4 regions of the Pseudomonas mercuritolerans genome follow, and region 1 is predicted to be linked to each of the others. Evidence: predicted binding sites of a transcription regulator. Region 1 holds the regulator's gene; each other region holds the start of a gene.
The links. The regulator sigma-54, encoded in region 1, starts transcription at its own class of promoters, with help from an activator protein. The targets are predictions, from matches to a motif close to ANTGGCATNNANNTTGCTNT.
Positions count from the first base shown of each region.

Region 1 (5,194 bases):
ACGGCCTGCTCGGACAACTGGGCCTGAGCTATGAAGAAGTCGCCTATCTCGGTGACGATCTGCCAGACTTGCCGGTAATCCGCCGTGTAGGGCTGGGCATGGCGGTGGCCAACGCTGCCGACTTTGTCCGCGAACACGCCCACGGGGTTACCCGCGCCCGCGGCGGCGAAGGTGCCGCCCGCGAATTCTGCGAATTGATCCTGCGCGCCCAGGGCCGCCTTGAAGCGGCCAACGCCGCGTACCTGTGAGCCTGACCATGTTTAGCAAAAAGTTTCGCAACTTCCTGCTGTTCGGCTGCATCGCGGCGATTTTCGCTGCGGTCGGCTATTGGAACATCAGCCCGGAACGCTTCCTCGACAAGCCACCGCTTTCGGCGGCCGAGAATCCGATCGACTGGTACGCGACCAACACGCATACCATTCAGTACCTGCCCGACGGTAAGGTGCAGTACGAGATGACTTCCGACAAGGCCGAGCACGTCAAGGCTACCGATATCACCCTGGTGACCAAGCCTGATTTGAACATGTACCGCGGCACCGACTTCCCATGGCACGTGACCAGTGAGCGCGGCGAAGTGAATTCGGGCGGTACCGAAGTGGAATTGATCGACTCGGTACGCGTACAGCGCACCGACGAGAAACAGCGCGGCACCCTGATCACCAGCACCCGCATGACCGTGTTCCCGCAGCAGGAATATGCGCAGACTGCGCAACCCGTTAGAATCGAGGGCGCTGGCGGTGTATCGACTGGCGTCGGAATGAAAGCGTACCTGAAGGAAAGCAGGATACACCTGCAATCGAACGTAAGAGGACAGTATGAGGCTCGTTAAAACCCTCCCTATTTTGCTCAGTCTGGGCGCAGCACTGGGAAGCGCGAGCGCCTGGTCCCTGCCGAACGATCAGCAGCAGCCTATCCGCATTCAGGCCGACGACGCGCAACTGGACGACAAGAATGGCATCGCCACCTATAAAGGTGACGTGATCATTACCCAGGGTTCGATGATCGTCAAAGGCAACACAGTGACCATGACTCGCGCGCCCAATGGCGACATCGACGTGGTGACCTCGGTGGGCAACCTGGCTTACTTCGAGCAGCTGCAGACCCAGGGCGACGCCAACCCAGTCAAGGGCTACGGCGTGACGATTCAATACCACGCCCAGCAGAACCGGGTGGTGCTGATCGACAAGGCCAAGGTTATCGACAAGGATAACAACGTCACCCAGGGCGAAAAAATCGTCTACGACACCGTGAAGAAACTGGCCAGCGCCGGTCGCGCCACGGGCAGCAAGGTCACCGAATCGCGTCCGCGCATCGACATGGTGATCCAGCCGAAGAAGAAAACCGAAGAGAAATCCCAGTAATGGCAACTCTGAAAGCTCAGCACCTGGCCAAGGCCTATAAAAGCCGCCAGGTCGTGCGTGACGTCAGCCTGTCGATCGACAGCGGGCAGATCGTCGGCCTGCTCGGTCCGAACGGCGCCGGCAAGACGACCTGTTTCTACATGATCGTCGGCCTGGTGCAGGCGGATCAGGGCCGCGTGCTGATCGATGATCTGGACGTCAGCCATCAGCCGATGCACGGCCGCGCCAAGGCCGGTATCGGCTATCTGCCGCAAGAAGCGTCGATCTTCCGCAAACTGTCGGTCGCCGACAACATCATGGCGATCCTCGAGACCCGCCCGGAACTCGACAAGGCCGGCCGTCGCAAGGAGCTGGAAAGCCTGCTGCAGGAATTCCACATCAGCCACATCCGCGACAACCTCGGCATGAGCCTGTCCGGTGGTGAACGCCGCCGAGTGGAAATTGCTCGCGCGTTGGCCACTGCGCCGAAGTTCATCCTGCTCGACGAACCGTTCGCCGGTGTCGACCCGATCTCGGTCGGCGACATCAAGCAGATCATCCATCACCTCAAGGCCAAGGGCATCGGTGTGCTGATCACCGACCACAACGTCCGTGAGACGCTGGACATCTGCGAAACCGCTTACATCGTCAACGACGGTCAACTGATCGCTGAAGGCGATGCCGAAACCATCCTGGCCAACGATCTGGTCAAGGAAGTGTATCTGGGTCACGAGTTCCGCCTGTAAGCGCGACAGCGCTGTATCGATTCAAGGCGCATTTATCCGCTTTAATTGTTACAGCGCTCTAGGCAAACACTTCAGTTTCAGGCATATAATTTGCTTAAGTTTGGCGCTTCGGCGCCCTGTAGTGGATGGCGCAAAGCGCCGGCGAATAAGGTGTTAAGCCCCTGCCATGAAACCATCGCTAGTCTTGAGAATGGGCCAGCAGCTGACGATGACACCGCAGCTGCAACAGGCCATCCGCCTGCTCCAATTGTCGACCCTGGACCTGCAACAGGAGATCCAGGAGGCTCTGGAATCCAATCCGATGCTCGAACGCCAGGAAGAAGGCGACGACTTCGACAACGCCGATCCTCTGGCCGACAACGCCGAACAGAAGCCCGCCGAAATCCAGGAACCCTCCTACCAGGAAACCGCCCCGACGGTGGACAACCTCGAGGATGGCGAATGGAACGAGCGCATCCCCAACGAACTGCCGGTGGATACCGCCTGGGAAGACGTCTACCAGACCAGCGCGAGCAGCCTGCCCAGCAGCGATGACGACGAGTGGGATTTCACCACCCGCACCTCGGCCGGCGAGAGCCTGCAAAGCCATCTGCTCTGGCAACTGAACCTGGCGCCGATGTCCGACACCGATCGCCTGATCGCCGTGACCCTGATCGACTGCATCAACAATCAGGGCTATCTGGACGAAACACTCGAAGAAATTCTTGAGGCGTTCGATCCTGAACTGGACATCGAGCTCGACGAGATCGAAGCCGTCCTGCATCGCATCCAGCAATTCGAGCCCGCCGGTATCGGCGCCCGCAACCTCAGCGAATGCCTGCTCCTGCAACTGCGCCAGCTGCCCGCGAAGACGCCGTGGCTGACCGAGGCCAAGCGGCTGGTCGCCGATTACATCGACCTGCTGGGCAGCCGCGATTACAGCCAGCTAATGCGCCGGATGAAGCTCAAGGAAGACGAGCTGCGCCAGGTCATCGAGCTGGTACAGAGCCTCAATCCGCGTCCGGGCTCGCAGATCGAATCAACCGAAGCCGAATACGTCATTCCCGATGTGATCGTGCGCAAGGACAACGAGCGCTGGCTGGTCGAGCTGAACCAGGAATCGGTGCCACGCCTGCGCGTCAATGCCCAGTACGCCGGGTTTGTTAAGCGTGCCGACACCAGCGCCGACAACACCTTCATGCGCAACCAGTTGCAGGAAGCCCGCTGGTTCATCAAGAGCCTGCAGAGCCGCAACGAAACCCTGATGAAAGTGGCCACGCAGATCGTCGAACATCAGCGCGGCTTCCTCGAATACGGCGACGAAGCGATGAAGCCGTTGGTATTGCATGACATCGCCGAAGCGGTCGGCATGCACGAATCGACGATTTCCCGGGTGACCACACAGAAATTCATGCATACCCCGCGCGGTATTTATGAGCTGAAATACTTTTTCTCCAGCCACGTCAGCACCTCCGAAGGCGGCGAATGCTCGTCCACGGCGATCCGCGCGATCATCAAAAAACTGGTCGCAGCGGAAAATCAGAAAAAGCCGTTGAGTGACAGCAAGATCGCTGGTTTACTGGAGGCACAAGGCATTCAGGTGGCTCGCCGCACCGTCGCCAAGTACCGCGAATCCCTCGGAATCGCGCCTTCGAGCGAACGCAAGCGGTTGATGTAAGCCACGTTACAGCGTTCCAGTGGCAGGCTTTTCGGCCTGCCGCTTTATGCACTGGCAACGAAGGAGAAGCTGTATGCAAGTCAACATCAGTGGACACCAACTGGAAGTGACCCAACCTCTGCGTTCCTACATCGAGGAAAAACTCCAACGACTGGAGCGACATTTCGACAAGATCACCAACGTGCAAGTCACGATGTGCGTCGAAAAGCTGAAGCAGAAGATCGAAGCCACCTTGCATATCCCCGGCAGCGAAGTGGTCGCCAACGCAGAAGATACCGACATGTATGCTGCGATCGACTCACTCACCGACAAGCTGGATCGCCAACTCAAAAAGCATAAGGAAAAGACCCAGAGCCTCCTCCAGGGCGCGACCGGTCGTTAACCCCCCTATCCCATGATCCGACTTGAAACCATCCTGACCCCCGGCCGTTCCCAAGTGAACGCGCCGGGCGGCAGCAAGAAAAAAGCCCTCGAACATATTGCCAACCTGATCCACCGCGAAGTGCCGGATCTGGCGATGCAGGATGTCTTTGAGGCGTTGATCGCCCGTGAAAAACTCGGTTCTACCGGTTTTGGCAACGGCATCGCCATTCCTCACTGCCGCCTCAAGGGCTGCACGGCGCCTGTCAGTGCCCTGCTGCATCTTGAAGCGCCAATCGATTTCGACGCCATCGACGGCGCTCCGGTCGACCTGCTGTTCGTGCTGCTGGTCCCGGAAGCCGCGACCGATGCGCATCTGGAGTTGCTGCGCCAGATCGCCAGCATGCTCGACCGCAAGGAAGTTCGTGAAAAACTGCGCAGCGCCGCGAGCAACGAAGCCTTGTACCAGGTTGTACTGGACGAGCAGAACGGGCACTAATCATGCGTTTGATCATTGTCAGTGGCCGTTCGGGCTCGGGTAAAAGTACCGCCCTGAATGTCCTTGAGGACAACGGCTACTACTGCATCGACAATCTGCCGGCCGGTTTGCTGCCGGAACTGGCCGAGCGGGCGCTGATTCACACGGAACTGGCGCAGCCGCTGGTCGCCGTGTCGATCGATGCGCGCAACCTGCCCAGCCATCTGTCACGCTTCCCTGAACTGCTTGAAGACGTGCGTGCCAAGCATATCAAGTGCGATGTGCTGTACCTGGACGCCGACGAGGAAACCCTGCTCAAGCGTTTTTCCGAGACCCGTCGTCGTCACCCGCTGAGCAACGCCAATCGCTCACTGGCCGAGGCAATTCACGATGAAACCGCCCTGCTCGGCCCGATCGCCGATCTGGCTGACCTGAAAATCAACACCACCAACCTCAATCTGTATCAACTGCGCGATACCCTGAAGTTGCGCCTGTTGAATCAGCCGGAGCCCGGCACGGCGTTTCTGGTTGAATCATTTGGCTTCAAGCGCGGCATGCCGGTCGATGCCGATCTGGTCTTCGATGTGCGCTGCCTGCCCAATCCGTACTGGAA
Region 1 is NZ_JAMSHA010000010.1:78,926-84,119, forward strand. It holds gene ND528_RS24775 (KdsC family phosphatase) at 1-248, shown strand, start outside; gene lptC (LPS export ABC transporter periplasmic protein LptC) at 257-829, shown strand; gene lptA (lipopolysaccharide transport periplasmic protein LptA) at 816-1,361, shown strand; gene lptB (LPS export ABC transporter ATP-binding protein) at 1,361-2,086, shown strand; gene ND528_RS24795 (RNA polymerase factor sigma-54) at 2,253-3,743, shown strand; gene hpf (ribosome hibernation-promoting factor, HPF/YfiA family) at 3,817-4,125, shown strand; gene ptsN (PTS IIA-like nitrogen regulatory protein PtsN) at 4,138-4,602, shown strand; gene rapZ (RNase adapter RapZ) at 4,605-5,194, shown strand, end outside.

Region 2 (5,194 bases), on a different contig from region 1:
CGGCGGCGCAGTTGCTCGGGGTGCGCGTCGATGAAGTGCCGGGGATTCCGCTGTCGCGCTACGCCGAGGATTTCGACCTGCCGGAACTGGTGCGCGCCAACAAGTCTCGAATCAACGGCATGCGCGTCAAGGTCAAGGGCGACATCTTTCTCGCCGACATCGCGCCGCTGCAATCGGAGCACGATGACAGCGAGGCCATGGCCGGCGCCGTACTGACGCTGCACCGCGCCGACCGCGTCGGCGAGCGTATCTACAATGTGCGCAAGCAAGAGCTGCGCGGCTTCGACAGTATTTTCCAGAGCTCGAAAGTCATGGCTGCCGTGGTCCGCGAAGCGCGACGCATGGCGCCGCTGGATGCTCCGCTATTAATAGAAGGCGAAACCGGCACCGGCAAGGAACTGCTGGCGCGCGCCTGCCACCTCGCCAGCCCGCGTGGACAGTCGCCGTTGATGGCACTCAACTGCGCCGGGTTGCCGGAGTCGATGGCCGAGACCGAGCTGTTCGGCTACGGCCCCGGCGCCTTCGAGGGCGCTCGCGCTGAGGGCAAGCTCGGCCTGCTGGAGTTGACCGCTGGCGGCACGCTGTTTCTCGATGGCGTCGGCGAGATGAGCCCGCGCTTGCAGGTCAAATTGCTGCGCTTTCTTCAGGACGGTTGCTTCCGTCGCGTCGGCAGTGATGAAGAGGTGTATCTGGATGTGCGGGTGATCTGCGCGACCCAGGTGGACTTGTCCGAATTGTGCGCGCGCGGTGAGTTTCGCCAGGATCTCTATCACCGCTTGAACGTGCTGTCGCTGCACATCCCGCCGCTGCGCGAATGCCTCGACGGTCTGACGCCGCTGGTTGAACACTTTCTCGATCAGGCCAGTCGGCAGATCGGCTGTCCGCTGCCGAAACTGGCCCCGGCGGCGATGGATCGCCTCAGCCATTACCACTGGCCGGGCAACGTGCGGCAGCTGGAGAACGTGCTGTTCCAGGCGGTTTCCCTGTGCGACGGCGGCACGGTCAAGGCCGAACATATTCGCCTGCCGGATTACGGCGTGCGTCAGCCGCTTGGCGATTTCTCCCTGGACGGAAGTCTGGACGAGATCGTCGGGCGTTTCGAGAAGGCCGTGCTGGAGCGCTTGTATTCCGAGCACCCGAGCAGTCGGCAGTTGGGCAAGCGGCTCGGAGTGTCGCACACCACCATTGCCAACAAGCTGCGTGAGTATGAGGTGGGTAAAGACAGCGGAGCTTAAGATCAAAAGATCGCAGCCTTCGGCAGCTCCTACATTTGGAACGCGGTTTCCTGTAGGAGCTGCGGAACGCTGCGATCTTTTGATCTCTTGCCGCGAAGCGGCATGACACCGCCGGTTTTTCGTCTTCTGCCCATTTCAAATTCCCCCTCCGATACCCTCAAGTCCCCTGTTTACCGGGCCTTCGCTCGCCAATAAAAAGTTGGTCTGCAAATTGCTTATGGCTGAGCAGTACAGCGGTGGGCGGCAAACGTCCGGCATGCAGAGGAAACACAGTGGACAAGTACCTTTATGTGGCAATGACCGGCGCCAGTCAGAACGCACTTGCGCAGCGGGCGCATGCCAACAACCTGGCGAACATCTCCACCAACGGCTTTCAGCGCGACCTCGAGCAGGCGCGTTCGATGCCGGTGTTTGGTGACAGCTTTCCGGCGCGCGCGTTTGCCATGAGCGAACGTCCCGCCACCGACTTCACCCCGGGCTCGCTGGTGCAGACCGGTCGCGACCTCGACGTCGCAGTGACCGGCAACGGTTTCATCGCCGTGCAGAACCCAAATGGCGGCGAAAGCTACGTGCGCACCGGCAGCCTCAACATCGACGCCCTCGGCGTATTGCGCGCCGGCAACGGCATGCCGGTGATCGGTAATGGCGGCCCGATCGCCGTGCCGCCCGAGCAGCAGGTCGAAGTCGGCGAAGACGGCACCATCAGCATCCGCGCGATGGGCGAAGGCCCGCGCGTCATGGCCGAAGTCGACCGGATCAAACTGGTCAACCCGGACATCAAGAACATGAACAAAGGCCTCGACGGTTCGATTTACACCAAGGACGGCCAGCCGGCGCAAGCCGACGCCAACGTCAAACTGGTCTCGGGTTTCCTCGAGTCGAGCAACGTCAATGCCGTGGAAGAAATGACTTCGGTGCTGGCCCTGGCCAAGCAGTTCGAGTTGCACGTCAAGATGATGAACACCGCCAAAGACGACGACCAGGCCATGGCTCGGGTCTTGCAGATCAGCTAATTATCAGAACGTCGCGCCGTAAAACAGGCGCACGAGGAGAATCGAATGCTTCCGGCTCTATGGGTTGCCAAAACCGGTCTGTCCGCCCAGGACACCAACCTGACCACCATTTCCAACAACCTGGCGAACGTCTCGACCACGGGTTTCAAACGTGACCGTGCCGAGTTCCAGGACTTGCTCTATCAGATCAAGCGTCAGCCAGGCGCCCAGTCGACCCAGGACAGCGAACTGCCGTCGGGTCTGCAAGTGGGTACCGGTGTGCGCATTGTCGGCACCCAGAAAAACTTCACCGCCGGCAGCCTGCAAACCACCGAGCAGCCGCTGGACATGGCCATCGACGGTCGCGGTTTCTTCCAGATCCTGCAGCCGGACGGCACCACGTCCTACACCCGTGACGGTACTTTCCACCTCGACTCCAATGGCCAGATCGTCAACGCCAGCGGTTTCGCACTGGAGCCGGCGATCATCATCCCGAACGATGCGCAGACCTTCACTGTCGGCCGTGACGGCACCGTGTCGATCACCATCGCCGGCAACCCGGCCTCGCAAGTGATCGGCAACCTGCAGACCGCCGACTTCATCAACCCGGCCGGCCTGCAAGCCGTGGGCAACAACCTGTTCCTGGAAACCGCGGCTTCCGGCGCGCCGCAGATCGGCACCCCGGGCCTCAACGGTTTCGGTACTACGCTGCAGAACACCCTGGAAACGTCCAACGTCAGCACCGTTGAAGAGATGGTCAACATGATCACCACTCAACGCGCCTACGAGATGAACTCCAAGGTGATCTCCACCGCCGACCAGATGCTCTCGTTCGTAACGCAGAATCTGTAATCCAGTCTTTGGGGCGGCCTGAGGTCGCCAGCAACACCGTGAGGTAGGGTCATGAAGCGCTTTGTATCTGTTCTGGCATTGAGTGGGGTCGTCTCGCTCGCGGGCTGCGTCGCCCCGACGCCCAAGCCCAATGACCCTTACTACGCCCCGGTGTTGCCGCGCACACCGTTGCCGGCGGCTGCCAACAACGGCTCGATCTATCAGGCCGGCTTCGAGCAGAACCTGTACAGCGACCGCAAGGCGTTCCGGGTCGGTGACATCATCACCATCACCCTGAACGAGCGCACCCAGGCGAGCAAGAACGCCAACTCGCAGATGGACAAGAACAGCGATAACTCGATCGGCCTGACCTCGTTGTTCGGCTCCAGCCTGACCACCAACAACCCGATTGGTGGCGGTGACCTGAGCCTCAACGCCGGCTACAGCGCCGACCGTTCGACCAAGGGCGACGCCAAGTCCGGGCAGAGCAACAGCCTGACCGGCTCGATCACCGTGACCGTGGCCGACGTGCTGCCCAATGGCATCATCGCCGTGCGTGGCGAGAAGTGGCTGACGCTCAACACCGGTGACGAACTGGTACGCATCGCCGGTATGGTCCGCGCCGATGACATCGCGACCGACAACACCGTGTCGTCGACCCGTGTCGCCGATGCGCGCATCACCTACTCGGGTACCGGCGCGTTTGCCGATACGAGTCAGCCAGGCTGGTTCGACCGTTTCTTCCTCAGCCCGCTGTTCCCTTTCTAGGTGGCTACGTTGAATCTGAAAAGCCTTATGGTGGCCGCGTTGTTGATGTCTGCGGCGTTCACTGCACACGCCGAGCGGCTGAAAGACATCGCCAGCATTTCCGGCGTGCGCTCCAACCAGTTGATCGGTTACGGCCTGGTGGTCGGGCTTAACGGCACCGGTGACCAGACGACGCAGACCCCGTTCACCCTGCAGACCTTCAACAACATGCTCTCGCAGTTCGGCATCAAGGTGCCGCCGGGATCGGGCAACGTGCAGTTGAAGAACGTCGCGGCGGTGTCGGTGAGTGCCGATCTGCCGGCGTTCGCCAAGCCAGGTCAGCAAGTCGACATCACTGTGTCTTCGATCGGTAACTCCAAGAGCCTGCGCGGCGGCACCTTGTTGCTGACGCCGCTCAAGGGTATCGACGGCAACGTCTATGCGATCGCTCAGGGCAACCTGGTGGTCGGCGGTTTCGACGCTGAAGGTCGTGACGGTTCGAAGATCACCGTCAACGTTCCGTCGGCCGGTCGCATCCCTGGCGGTGCTTCGGTAGAGCGTGCAGTGCCGAGCGGTTTCAACCAGGGCAACAGCCTGACGCTGAACCTCAATCGCTCCGACTTCACCACCGCCAAGCGCATCGTCGACAAGGTCAACGACATGCTCGGCCCTGGCGTCGCCCAAGCCATCGACGGCGGTTCGGTGCGCGTGACTGCGCCGCTGGATCCGAGCCAGCGCGTCGACTACCTGTCAATCCTGGAAAACCTTGAAATCGATCCGGGTCAGGCGGTGGCGAAAGTCATCATCAACTCGCGCACCGGCACCATCGTCATCGGCCAGAACGTGAAAGTGTCGCCAGCCGCCGTGACCCACGGCAGCCTGACCGTGACCATCACCGAAGACCCGATCGTCAGCCAGCCAGGTCCGCTGTCCAACGGCCAGACCGCCGTCGTACCGCGCTCGCGAGTGAATGCCGAACAGGAAGCCAAACCGATGTTCAAGTTCGGCCCTGGCACCACCCTCGACGAGATCGTCCGTGCGGTGAACCAGGTCGGCGCAGCACCGGGTGACTTGATGGCGATTCTCGAAGCTCTGAAGCAGGCCGGCGCATTGCAAGCCGACCTGATCGTGATCTGAGGCCGGCCCCCATGGATATGCGCAAAAGCGGTCTGGTCAGCAGCAGCGATTCGGGTTCCTACTCCGACCTCAATCGTCTGAACCAGCTCAAGGTCGGCGACAAGAACAGCGACGAAAACATGCGCAAGGTGGCGCAGGAATTCGAGTCGCTGTTCCTCGGCGAAATGCTCAAGTCGATGCGTTCGGCCACCGAAGCGCTCGGCCAGGACAACCCGCTGAACACGCCGGCGGCCAAGCAGTATCAGGAAATGT
Region 2 is NZ_JAMSHA010000001.1:1,005,179-1,010,372, reverse strand. It holds gene ND528_RS04705 (sigma-54-dependent transcriptional regulator) at 1-1,235, shown strand, start outside; gene ND528_RS04700 (flagellar basal body rod protein FlgF) at 1,508-2,248, shown strand; gene flgG (flagellar basal-body rod protein FlgG) at 2,294-3,079, shown strand; gene flgH (flagellar basal body L-ring protein FlgH) at 3,131-3,826, shown strand; gene ND528_RS04685 (flagellar basal body P-ring protein FlgI) at 3,854-4,942, shown strand; gene flgJ (flagellar assembly peptidoglycan hydrolase FlgJ) at 4,954-5,194, shown strand, end outside.
Region 2: ND528_RS04700 (flagellar basal body rod protein FlgF) is a predicted target of sigma-54. The motif match lies at 1,434-1,453, and genes of this name have one in related genera.

Region 3 (5,194 bases), on a different contig from region 1:
AGCGAACGCGGCACGTCGGCGCGCAACAGCAGCAGTTCGGCGACATGCCGGGCCCCGGGCGCGTCGCGGTAGATTTCGGTGTAGGCCTCGAATGAGGACAAGGCGCGCAGCAGCGCACTCCATTGGTAATAGGCGTGCGCCGTGCCGTCGCTGACTGCTTCGGCCTGATCGCCGGCCATTTCGTAACGGGCATCGAGCAGGCGCAGCGTGTTGTCCGCGCGCTCGATAAACGTGCCCAGGCGAATAAAGCGAAACGCGTCGTTGCGCATGATCGTGCCGTATGAGGCGCCACGAAACAGGTGCGAACGTTCCTTGATCCATTCACAGAAACGACTCATGCCATAGCGGCTCAAGCCCTGTTCGGCGATGCCGCGAATCTCCAGCCAGGTCGCGTTGATGTTTTCCCACATGTCCGCAGTGATTCGCCCGCGTACCGCATGAGCACTGGCCCGCGCTGCACCAAGGCAGCTGTAGATACTGGCCGGGTTGGCGGCATCCAGTGCGAAGAAATGCAGCAGGCGCTCTGCGTGCAGGTCGCCGTGGCGTTCAAGGTAATCGTCCAGGGTGCCGGTGATCAGCAACGGCATGGCGAGTTCGTGCAGACCGTCGCCGCGCCCGTCCTGCGGCATCAGCGACAGCGAATAACTGATGTCGAGCATGCGCGCGAGATTCTCCGCACGCTCCAGGTAACGCGACATCCAGTACAGATCCGAGGCAGTTCTACTTAACATGGCAAGCTTCCTTCAATCCTCGACTACCCAGGTGTCCTTGGTGCCGCCGCCCTGGGAGGAATTCACCACCAGGGAGCCTTCACGCAACGCGACACGGGTCAAACCGCCAGGCACGACACGGGTTTCGCGACCGGACAACACAAACGGACGCAAATCGATATGGCGCGGTGCAATGCCGTTTTCGACAAAGGTCGGACAGGTCGACAGCGACAGCGTCGGCTGCGCGATGTAGGCGTGGGGTTTGGCTTTGATGCGCTCACGAAAGGCATCGATTTCCGCCGTCGTCGCGGCTGGCCCAACGAGCATGCCGTAACCGCCGGAGCCTTGGGTTTCCTTGACCACCAGTTCCGGAAGATTGGCCAGCACGTGGGACAGCTCGGACGGGTTGCGGCACTGCCAGGTCGGCACGTTTTTCAGAATCGGCTCTTCGTCGAGGTAGAAACGGATCATGTCGGTGACAAACGGATACACCGATTTATCGTCCGCCACCCCGGTGCCGATGGCGTTGGCCAGCACCACATTGCCGGAGCGATAGGACGACAACAGCCCAGGCACGCCGAGCATCGAGTCCGGGTTGAATGCCAGCGGATCGAGGAAGGCATCGTCGAGGCGGCGATAGATCACGTCGACCGCTTTCGGGCCATCGGTGGTGCGCATGAAGACTTTGTCGTCACGCACGAACAGATCCGCACCTTCGACCAGTTCCACGCCCATTTCCCGGGCAAGAAACGCGTGCTCGAAGAACGCGCTGTTGAAGCGTCCAGGCGTCAACACCACCACGCTCGGATTGTCGATCGGGCTTGAGCTTTTCAGGGTGTCGAGCAGCAGATTGGGATAGTGATCGATCGGGGCGATGCGCTGGGCGGAGAACAGCTCGGGGAACAGGCGCATCATCATCTTGCGGTCTTCGAGCATGTAGCTGACGCCGCTGGGTGTGCGCAGGTTGTCTTCGAGAACGTAATAAGTGCCATCGCCATCGCGCACCAGATCGACGCCGGAGATATGCGAGTAGATGTCGCGGTGCAGATCCAGGCCCTGCATTGCCAACTGGTATTGCTCGTTGGCCAGCACCTGCTCGGCGGGAATGATCCCGGCCTTGATGATGCGCTGCTCGTGGTAGAGGTCGGCGAGAAACATGTTCAACGCCTTGACCCGCTGGATGCAGCCGCGCTCGACAATCCGCCATTCACTGGCGGGGATGCTGCGGGGAATGGTATCGAACGGAATCAGGCGCTCGGTGCCCTGCTCGTCGCCATAGAGCGTGAAGGTGATCCCGGCACGGTGGAACAGCAGATCGGCCTCGCGGCGGCGCTGCGCGAGCAGCTCGTCGGGCGTCTCGGCCAGCCAGCGGGCAAATTCTCGGTAATGCGGGCGGACCAGGCCGCCGGCATCGTACATCTCGTCAAAATAGGTGCGGATCATGCCGTACTCCTTGTCACTCCGGACATACAGGCCTTCGCAAGGCCCGTGCCATCGGCATAAACGCTTTGATTTCAATCGGTTGTAGATCCACGCCGAAGGCTGCGCACCATTCCTGTGCGGCAAATGCCCCGGCCCGATTGCCCCCGCTTCATTGCGACGCACTGCATCGCCTATCACCAGCATAGTCAGAGTTGATTTCACTGCCCGGCCACGACTGCGGATAATCCGCGCATTCGCTGCAAAACTTCCCCGGCACGCCGCCGCGAAGTAGACAGCTCAACCGATCTGAACTGCCTTGGCAGCCCCGCCCCGACAGGACTTTATTGCATACCCGTCTTCCCTTTTAGCCACCCTCTCCGGTGGCTTTTTTTTGCCCGGGATTCTTGTTTCAGGGTTTTGCCACTGCGATGTGCAGAAGCCAGAAACGACAACGGCCGACCCGAAGGTCAGCCGTTGCCCGACAGACAATGCGCAATATCAATTCAACCGGTAACGATTGCGCACCTCCTGCTTCACGCCCCAACCTTCGATAATGCCGCCCAGCGGTTCGACCACGGCTGAAAAGCCTTGCTCGAAATCGCCGATGTCGTCATAGGTTGCGTACATCACTTTGCTCAATTCCAGCGACCAGGCGCCGTCGTCGCGCGCACTGACCTGGGCATTGATGGATTCACCGCGAAATTTGCCTGCTGCCCTGCGCGCCCGCTCCTCGTCCGGGAAAATCGCGTAGAACTCGATGGGATGGAACCGGGAAAAATCGAAACCGCCTTCTTTCATGCGGCGCAGAACGTTGCTGCTGATGTCTTCTTGATAGGCTGTGCTCATGAATCGTCCCCCTCGATTGATGGATAGACTTTCCGTATTCCCGCCCCGGGCCTTTTGGCCTAAGTACTACGGCAACGTGGTTGCGCGCGGGAAACAAGCATGTAGCTGACAAGACCAGACCTTAGCGATCCATTCGCTGATCTCGCTTGCAGAGTAGCCCCAAGAGAGCGCCGCTGCCAAGGCCTGGTTTACGAGATGACAGGAAGTGTTCAGACAGGGGTGATGCTGCGGATTTCGATGCCGTTCTGGGTCTTGAGGTTTTTCACCCCGGCATCGGCGGTGCGCCCTTCCAGATCGTTGAGATCCAGCTTGGCGGCGACCGGAAGAAGCCGCTCTTTGACGAGCCGTGCGGCTTCATCATCGGACGGGCATTCCTCACGTTCGAAGACTTCATCGACAATTTCACCGTGATCATCCACGAAAGTGACTTTCCACTTTTGCATCAGTGCCTCCTCGATCAACCCGTAAATGGGCTTACCTCTATCTCGACTTTTTTCCGCGATAGTTGGTTCAAAAGGATTACAGCCGACAACGGTGAAAATAACCATCCGATCGATAGTGCGGGCTCTGTGGCGAGGGGATTTATCCCCGTCCGGCTGCGCAGCAGTCGTAAGACCGTCCATTGCGGTTTGACGGAGACACCGCGCAGGCCGGTTCAGGGATGCTGCGCATCCCAACGGAGATAAATCCCCTCGCCACAAAATCTTCCTTGCAGAGCGACGTCAGGGTGATCAGTCGTTGCTCGGCTTGTTGACCGCCTGCAGCACGTATTGCGGCAAGGCGAACGCGCCGATGTGGATTTCCGGGTTGTAGTAACGGGTGACGATGCCGCTGCCGATGAAGCGCTGTTGCAGGGTTTCACGGCTGAGCTTGCGGTAGGCCGGGTTGGTCGAGCCCCAGGCGAAGGTCATCGAACCGCCGATGTAGGTCGGCACGGCGGCCTGATAGAAATGCCAGTCCGGGAACAGGCTGCGCAGGCGACCGGCGGTGGTTTTGACTTCGTCGATCTGCATGAACGGTGTGCCGTTCTGAGTGACGAGAATGCCGCCTTCGTTCAGGCAGCGGTGGCATGCCTGGTAGAAGTTCTCCGAGAACAGCACTTCGCCCGGGCCGATCGGGTCGGTGGAGTCGGAGATGATCACGTCGAATTTTTCAGTAGTGGTGGCGACGAAACGCATGCCGTCATCGATCACCAGGTTCAGGCGTGGATCGTCGTAGGCTCCGGCGGAATGGTTCGGCAGGAATTCCTTGCACATGTCGACCACGGTGCCGTCGATTTCAACCATGGTGATGTGCTCGACGCCGGCGTGCTTGGTCACTTCGCGCAGCATGCCGCCGTCACCACCGCCGATGATCAGCACGCGCTTGGCAGTGCCATGGGCGAGGATCGGCACGTGGGTGAGCATCTCGTGGTAGATGAATTCGTCGGCTTCGGTAGTCTGGATCACGCCGTCCAGCGCCATGACGCGGCCCATGCGCGGGTTCTGGAAGATCACCAGATGCTGGTGTTCGGTGCGCACTTCGTGCAGCAGTTTTTCCATGCGAAAACGCTGGCCGTAGCCTTCGTAGAGGGTTTCCAGGTACTCGCTGGTCTTGGTGACGGTCATGGTCAAGTGCTCCGATAAATGCGCGGGCGCCATCGTGGGGACGATTGCCCGGGAAAGGCGCGCATTCTACGTTGCCGAAGATGACAGGTCGAACCTCCGGTTGTTTTTTACCAGCGCAAACCACTGTGGGAGCGAGCCTGCTCGCGAAAGCGCAGCATCAGTTGCCGGTGATGGCGACTGACCCAACGTCTTCGCGAGCAGGCTCGCTCCCACAGGGATGACCGTGTGATCGAAAATCAGCTCAGATCCGGACGTTGCCCCGTGGCCCGGCAATCGCCCAGATGATCAGGCCCAGCACCGGCAGGAGGATGATCAGCAACACCCAGACGATTTTCATTCCGGTGGAGGCGCCGCTTTTCAGCACGTTGATGATGGCCCAGATGTCGAGGGCAAGGATGATCAGGCCAATCAGACCGTTGAACGTGGAACCCATGGTGTCGCTCCAGAATAGTGGCATGCACTTTTAGGATAGACGGTCGCGCGCAGGGTTCCCTTTTATTGCGTTCAGACGTGAACGGCGACCTTCAAGGCTTCCAGCGCTGGCGTGGCGGCGATGCCGACCTCGGCGCACAACTCCAGCACGCGGGGCACATCGTTGCCGTAGACCAG
Region 3 is NZ_JAMSHA010000001.1:710,767-715,960, forward strand. It holds gene ND528_RS03220 (alpha-E domain-containing protein) at 1-731, opposite strand, end outside; gene ND528_RS03225 (circularly permuted type 2 ATP-grasp protein) at 744-2,153, opposite strand; gene ND528_RS03230 (ribonuclease E inhibitor RraB) at 2,631-2,978, opposite strand; gene ND528_RS03235 (hypothetical protein) at 3,188-3,421, opposite strand; gene speE (polyamine aminopropyltransferase) at 3,710-4,585, opposite strand; gene ND528_RS03245 (PLDc N-terminal domain-containing protein) at 4,827-5,018, opposite strand; gene ND528_RS03250 (hypothetical protein) at 5,090-5,194, opposite strand, start outside.
Region 3: ND528_RS03225 (circularly permuted type 2 ATP-grasp protein) is a predicted target of sigma-54. The motif match lies at 2,187-2,206, and genes of this name have one in related genera.

Region 4 (5,194 bases), on a different contig from region 1:
TCGCCGTTACTGAGAATCGGCGTGACCGCGTAATCCACGGTCAGCGTCTGGCCGGTGAGGGCGGTGAGCATCGCTTCACGCTTGGTGAACGGGTGCGCCTGCTCCACCGCCTGACGCAGGGAATTGAGCGCCTCGGGGGATTCGGTAAACAGCTCGCTGATGAACTGGCCGTGACTGCGCTGACCGCTGACCGCCAACAGCATCTCCGCCGCCGGGTTCATGTACTCCAGTCGCAATTCGGCGTCGAGCAGGATGGTCGCCGTGGTCAGGTTGTCGAGCAGCAAACGGTGAATAGCGTCGCTTATGGTCATCTGGACCCCTTTTGGAGCAAGGCGTGCGCGAGAACAAAGCGCTGATGTCGGGAAAATGCAAAAACCAAACCAAGGCTCCGAAAAGAAGCGTTTAACCCCTGAAACAGGCGTTTGACGCGCGTTTGTATGGCACGAAGCCAGCTCAAACGGGAAGTTTCGAACCAAAATGGGTTGGGTTGTGGGCGAGATGCAGTTTAGTGCACCAATAGGGTGCGCACGTTTGGCAGGGGTTAAAAGAAGCGCAGAAACGGATTCTTCGGTTCTTCAGGTTTGTCCTTGAGCGGGCATTCCGGCCGCACGCCGTAATCGTCGGCGACACAGGGTTTGACCTGACGTTTCTGCGCCAGGGAAATGCGCAGCATGTGGAACGGCTGATTGGCGGTGCGTTCCACGGTACGCCCGGCAGCGTCGAGAATCTCGATCGACAGGCTGTGGCTGCCGCGATCGATATTGCTCAGCGCAAAAACCGGGCTGAAGCCGGGCTCGCCAGTGGTCTTGCCATCCAGCAGCAGGCGATAGCGATGGCCGCTTTGCAGGCCGGGCTCGCTGGTGACGCTGACGATCAGCTCGCCGGCGCTGCTGCGCAGAGTCGCGTCGGGCTCCGGGATCAGAATGCGCAGCATGTCGTAGTGAAAGGGCGGCGGTTCGGCGGATTTTTTCGCTGTGGTGATCGGCGCTGCGGTGTTGGCAGGGACAGCCATGCGATTGCTCGTCGCGATCGGCACTCGCTTGGCGTTGGCGCGTGGCTGGTCGGTGTAGACGCGGTTGCCCTGTGCGTCGATGTAGGTGAATACCTCGGCTGAGACAGGCGCCATCATCAGGACCAATAAGGCGAGCAGCGCTGCGCGGATCATGGTTTATGCACTCGTTGCACGGTGAGCACGGCGGACGAGCTCTGCTGGATGACGGTCTGTCCGTCGATCACTTGCACGGCCAGGCGATGTTCGCCGCGATCGATGTTCACCAGTTGCAGAACCGGCACGTTGCTCGGCTGGCCGTAGGGTTCATCGTCCAGCACCAGTCTCAGTTGATGGGGCGGTTGCAGGCGCGGCTTGATCAGGACGTTGACCGTGAAGGTGCCGTTGTTGGCGCGCAGGGCCTCGTCAGTGGGCAGACCGGCAAGCTCGAGGATTTCATAGGCGTTGCGCGGTGGTTGCGGTGCTTCGGCGCTGGATGATTGCGGCGCGCTCGGCGCTTGTGGCTCGACCCGATTGAGTGGCGGCAACTCGACCGGTTGCGCCTGCACGCCGTCCGGCGGCTGATTGCTGTACGCCGTGTTGCCGTTGGCGTCGGTGTACTTGTAGATCTGCGCGGCGGCGGGCAGGGCGATCAGCAGCAGAATGTAGAGGAGCGTGCGACCCATGAAATCGACCGGGGTTGGAAGCGATGGGTAGCAGCATAGGACAGGTGGGGCGGTTGGCCCAACTGGCGACACATTCAAAGATCATTCAGACACCACAGATCGCCTGTGGGAGCGAGCCTGCTCGCGAAGGCGTCGCATCAGTCACCATCATCTTCAATGCCTCACCGCTTTCGCGAGCAGGCTCGCTCCCACAGGGTAAATGAACTGCGCCGGGCAATAAAAAAGGCCTCCCGAAGGAGGCCTCGTTTGTCACGCCACTTTACGCAGCGCTACCGGATCAGCAGCTGTAGTACAGCTCATATTCCAGTGGGTGTACGAAGGTGCGAACCTTGATTTCTTCTTCCGATTTCAGCGCGATGTAAGCGTCGATGAAGTCGTCGGAGAACACGCCGCCCTTGGTCAGGAACGCGCGGCCCTTGTCCAGCTCTTCCAGGGCTTCTTTCAGGCTGCCGCAAACCTGTGGAATCTCTTTCGCCTCTTCAGGCGGCAGGTCGTACAGGTTCTTGTCGGCGGCATCGCCTGGGTGGATCTTGTTCTGGATACCGTCCAGACCAGCCATCAGCAGCGCTGCGAAAGCCAGGTACGGGTTGGCAGCCGGATCCGGGAAGCGTGCTTCGATACGGCGGGCTTTCGGGCTCGACACGTATGGAATACGGATCGAAGCGGAACGGTTGCGAGCCGAGTAGGCCAGCATTACCGGCGCTTCGAAGCCTGGCACCAGACGCTTGTAGGAGTTGGTCGCCGGGTTGGTGAAGCCGTTCAGGGCCTTACCGTGCTTGATGATGCCGCCGATGAAGTACAGAGCGGTATCGGACAGGCCGGCATAGCCTTCACCTGCGAAGGTGTTCTTGCCGTCTTTCCAGATCGACATGTGCACGTGCATGCCCGAACCGTTGTCGCCGTACAGTGGCTTCGGCATGAAGGTCGCGGTGCGGCCGTAAGCGTCGGCAACGTTGTGCACAACGTATTTCAGGGTCTGAACTTCGTCAGCCTTCTTCACCAGGGTGTTGAACTTGACGCCGATTTCGTTCTGGCCGGCAGTTGCCACTTCGTGGTGGTGAACTTCAACCGACTGACCCATTTCTTCCAGTGCGTTGCACATGGCGGTACGGATTTCGTGGTCGTGGTCGAACGGTGGAACCGGGAAGTAGCCGCCTTTCACGCCTGGACGGTGACCCTTGTTGCCGCCTTCGATGTCCTGGTCGGACATCCACGAACCTTGCTCGGAGTAGATCTTGAACATCGAGCCGGAGATGTCCGACTTGAATTTCACCGAGTCAAAGATGAAGAACTCAGGCTCTGGACCGGCGAATACGGTGTCACCGATACCGGTGGCTTTCAGGTGCTCTTCGGCGCGCTTGGCGATCGCACGTGGGTCGCGATCGTAGCCCTGCATGCTCGAAGGCTCGATGATGTCGCACACCAGAATCAGGGTTGGGTCTTCGGTGAACGGATCGAGTACGGCAGTTTCGTCGACCGGCATCAGGATCATGTCGGAGGCTTCGATGCCTTTCCAGCCGGAGATGGAGGAACCGTCGAACATCTTGCCGACTTCGAAGAAGTCGTCATCCAGCGCATCGCGAGCCGGCATGGTCACGTGGTGCTGAGTGCCTTTGGTGTCCGTGAAGCGCAGATCAATCCACTTGACGTCATGATCTTTGATGAGTTGAACCGACTTCGACATAGTGTCCTCCGGGTGAATTAGGGCGGGTAGTGGATGCCCTTAATAATGGTGATGCCGGCGCGAATACTCTGCCAAGGCAACCTGCCTCACAAGGGAGCAAATTGCATGCCAGTGCCCCAGCATGGGTTTTTTGCCCCAAATTCACGCTTATTAAGGCGTGCGAGGTTCTGAATCGACAAATCCCGCCCCTTAATGTTGCGTTTAAATTCAGAAATGACCTGTTTTGGTGCAAGCAAAACCTTCTGCACATTAACTGGTTAAACCTTGAGCAATTTCCGCTATAATCCGCGCCCCCCTTTTTCGGCTGGCCGTTCGCGCGCTGTTTTCATGAAACTAATCGTAAAAGTCTTCCCCGAGATCACCATCAAAAGCCGACCTGTCCGGACGAAATTCATCCGCCAGTTGGCCAAGAACATCCGCACCGTGCTCCGTGACCTGGACCCGGCCGTGGTGGTGAACGGCGTGTGGGACAATCTCGAGCTGGAAACCCGCGTTACCGACGCCAAAGCCTTGAAAGAGATGGGCGACCGCCTGACCTGCATGCCGGGCATCGCGCATTTTCTACAGATCGACGAGTACCCGCTGGGCGACTTCGACGACATCACCGAAAAGTGCAAACAGCACTACGGCGATGCACTGGCCGGGAAGATTTTCTCGGTGCGCTGCAAGCGCGCAGGCAAGCATGCCTTCAGCTCGATGGACGTTGAAAAATACGTCGGCAGCAAGCTGCGTCGCGAGTGCGGTGCGGCCGGAATCGACCTGAAAGCGCCGGAAATCGAAGTCCGTATCGAAGTTCGCGACAAACGGTTGTTCGTGATTCACAGCCAGCACAACGGCATCGGCGGCTACCCGCTGGGTGCGCTGGAGCAGACGCTGGTATTGATGTCCGGCGGCTTCGATTCGACCGTGGCGGCTTACCAGATCATGCGTCGCGGCCTGATGGCGCACTTCTGCTTCTTCAATCTCGGCGGGCGTGCCCACGAATTGGGCGTGATGGAAGTCGCGCACTTCATCTGGAAGAAGTACGGCAGCTCGCAACGCGTGCTATTTGTCAGTGTGCCGTTCGAGGAAGTGCTGGGCGAAATTCTCGGCAAAGTCGATAACAGTCATATGGGCGTGGTTTTGAAGCGTATGATGTTGCGCGCCTCGTCCGAGATCGCCGAACGCCTGCACATCGATGCACTGGTGACCGGTGAAGCGATCTCCCAGGTGTCGAGCCAGACGCTGCCGAACCTGTCGGTGATCGACTGCGTGACCGACAAGCTGGTGCTGCGACCGCTGATCGTCGCGCACAAGCAGGACATCATCGACACCGCCAACGAGATCGGCACCGCCGATTTCGCCCGGCACATGCCGGAATATTGCGGCGTGATCTCGGTCAACCCCAAGACCGCCGCCAAGCGTGGCCGGGTTGAACACGAAGAGAAAGAATTCGACATGGCGGTGCTCGAGCGTGCGCTCGCCAACGCCAAACTGGTGCCGATCGATCGGGTGATCGACGAATTGGGCCAGGATTTGCAGATTGAAGAAGTCAGCGAAGCGCTGGCCGGTCAGATCGTGATTGACATCCGCCACCCGGATGCCGCCGAGGATGACCCGCTGGAACTCGCCGGCATAGAGGTACAGACGATGCCGTTCTATGCAGTGAACGCACGTTTCAAGGAACTGGACCCTACTCGCCAGTACCTGCTGTATTGCGACAAAGGCGTGATGAGTCGCCTGCATGCTCACCATTTGCTCAGTGAGGGGCATGCCAATGTGCGCGTTTATCGACCGAGCTAAGTGCCCGGGGCTGTTTGCCTGTGGCCTGCGTCACCGGCCCCCCGACACCGCCGT
Region 4 is NZ_JAMSHA010000006.1:104,912-110,105, forward strand. It holds gene glnL (nitrogen regulation protein NR(II)) at 1-311, opposite strand, end outside; gene ND528_RS17930 (DUF4124 domain-containing protein) at 542-1,165, opposite strand; gene ND528_RS17935 (DUF4124 domain-containing protein) at 1,162-1,674, opposite strand; gene glnA (type I glutamate--ammonia ligase) at 1,952-3,358, opposite strand; gene thiI (tRNA uracil 4-sulfurtransferase ThiI) at 3,686-5,140, shown strand.
Region 4: glnA (type I glutamate--ammonia ligase) is a predicted target of sigma-54. The motif match lies at 3,452-3,471, and genes of this name have one in related genera.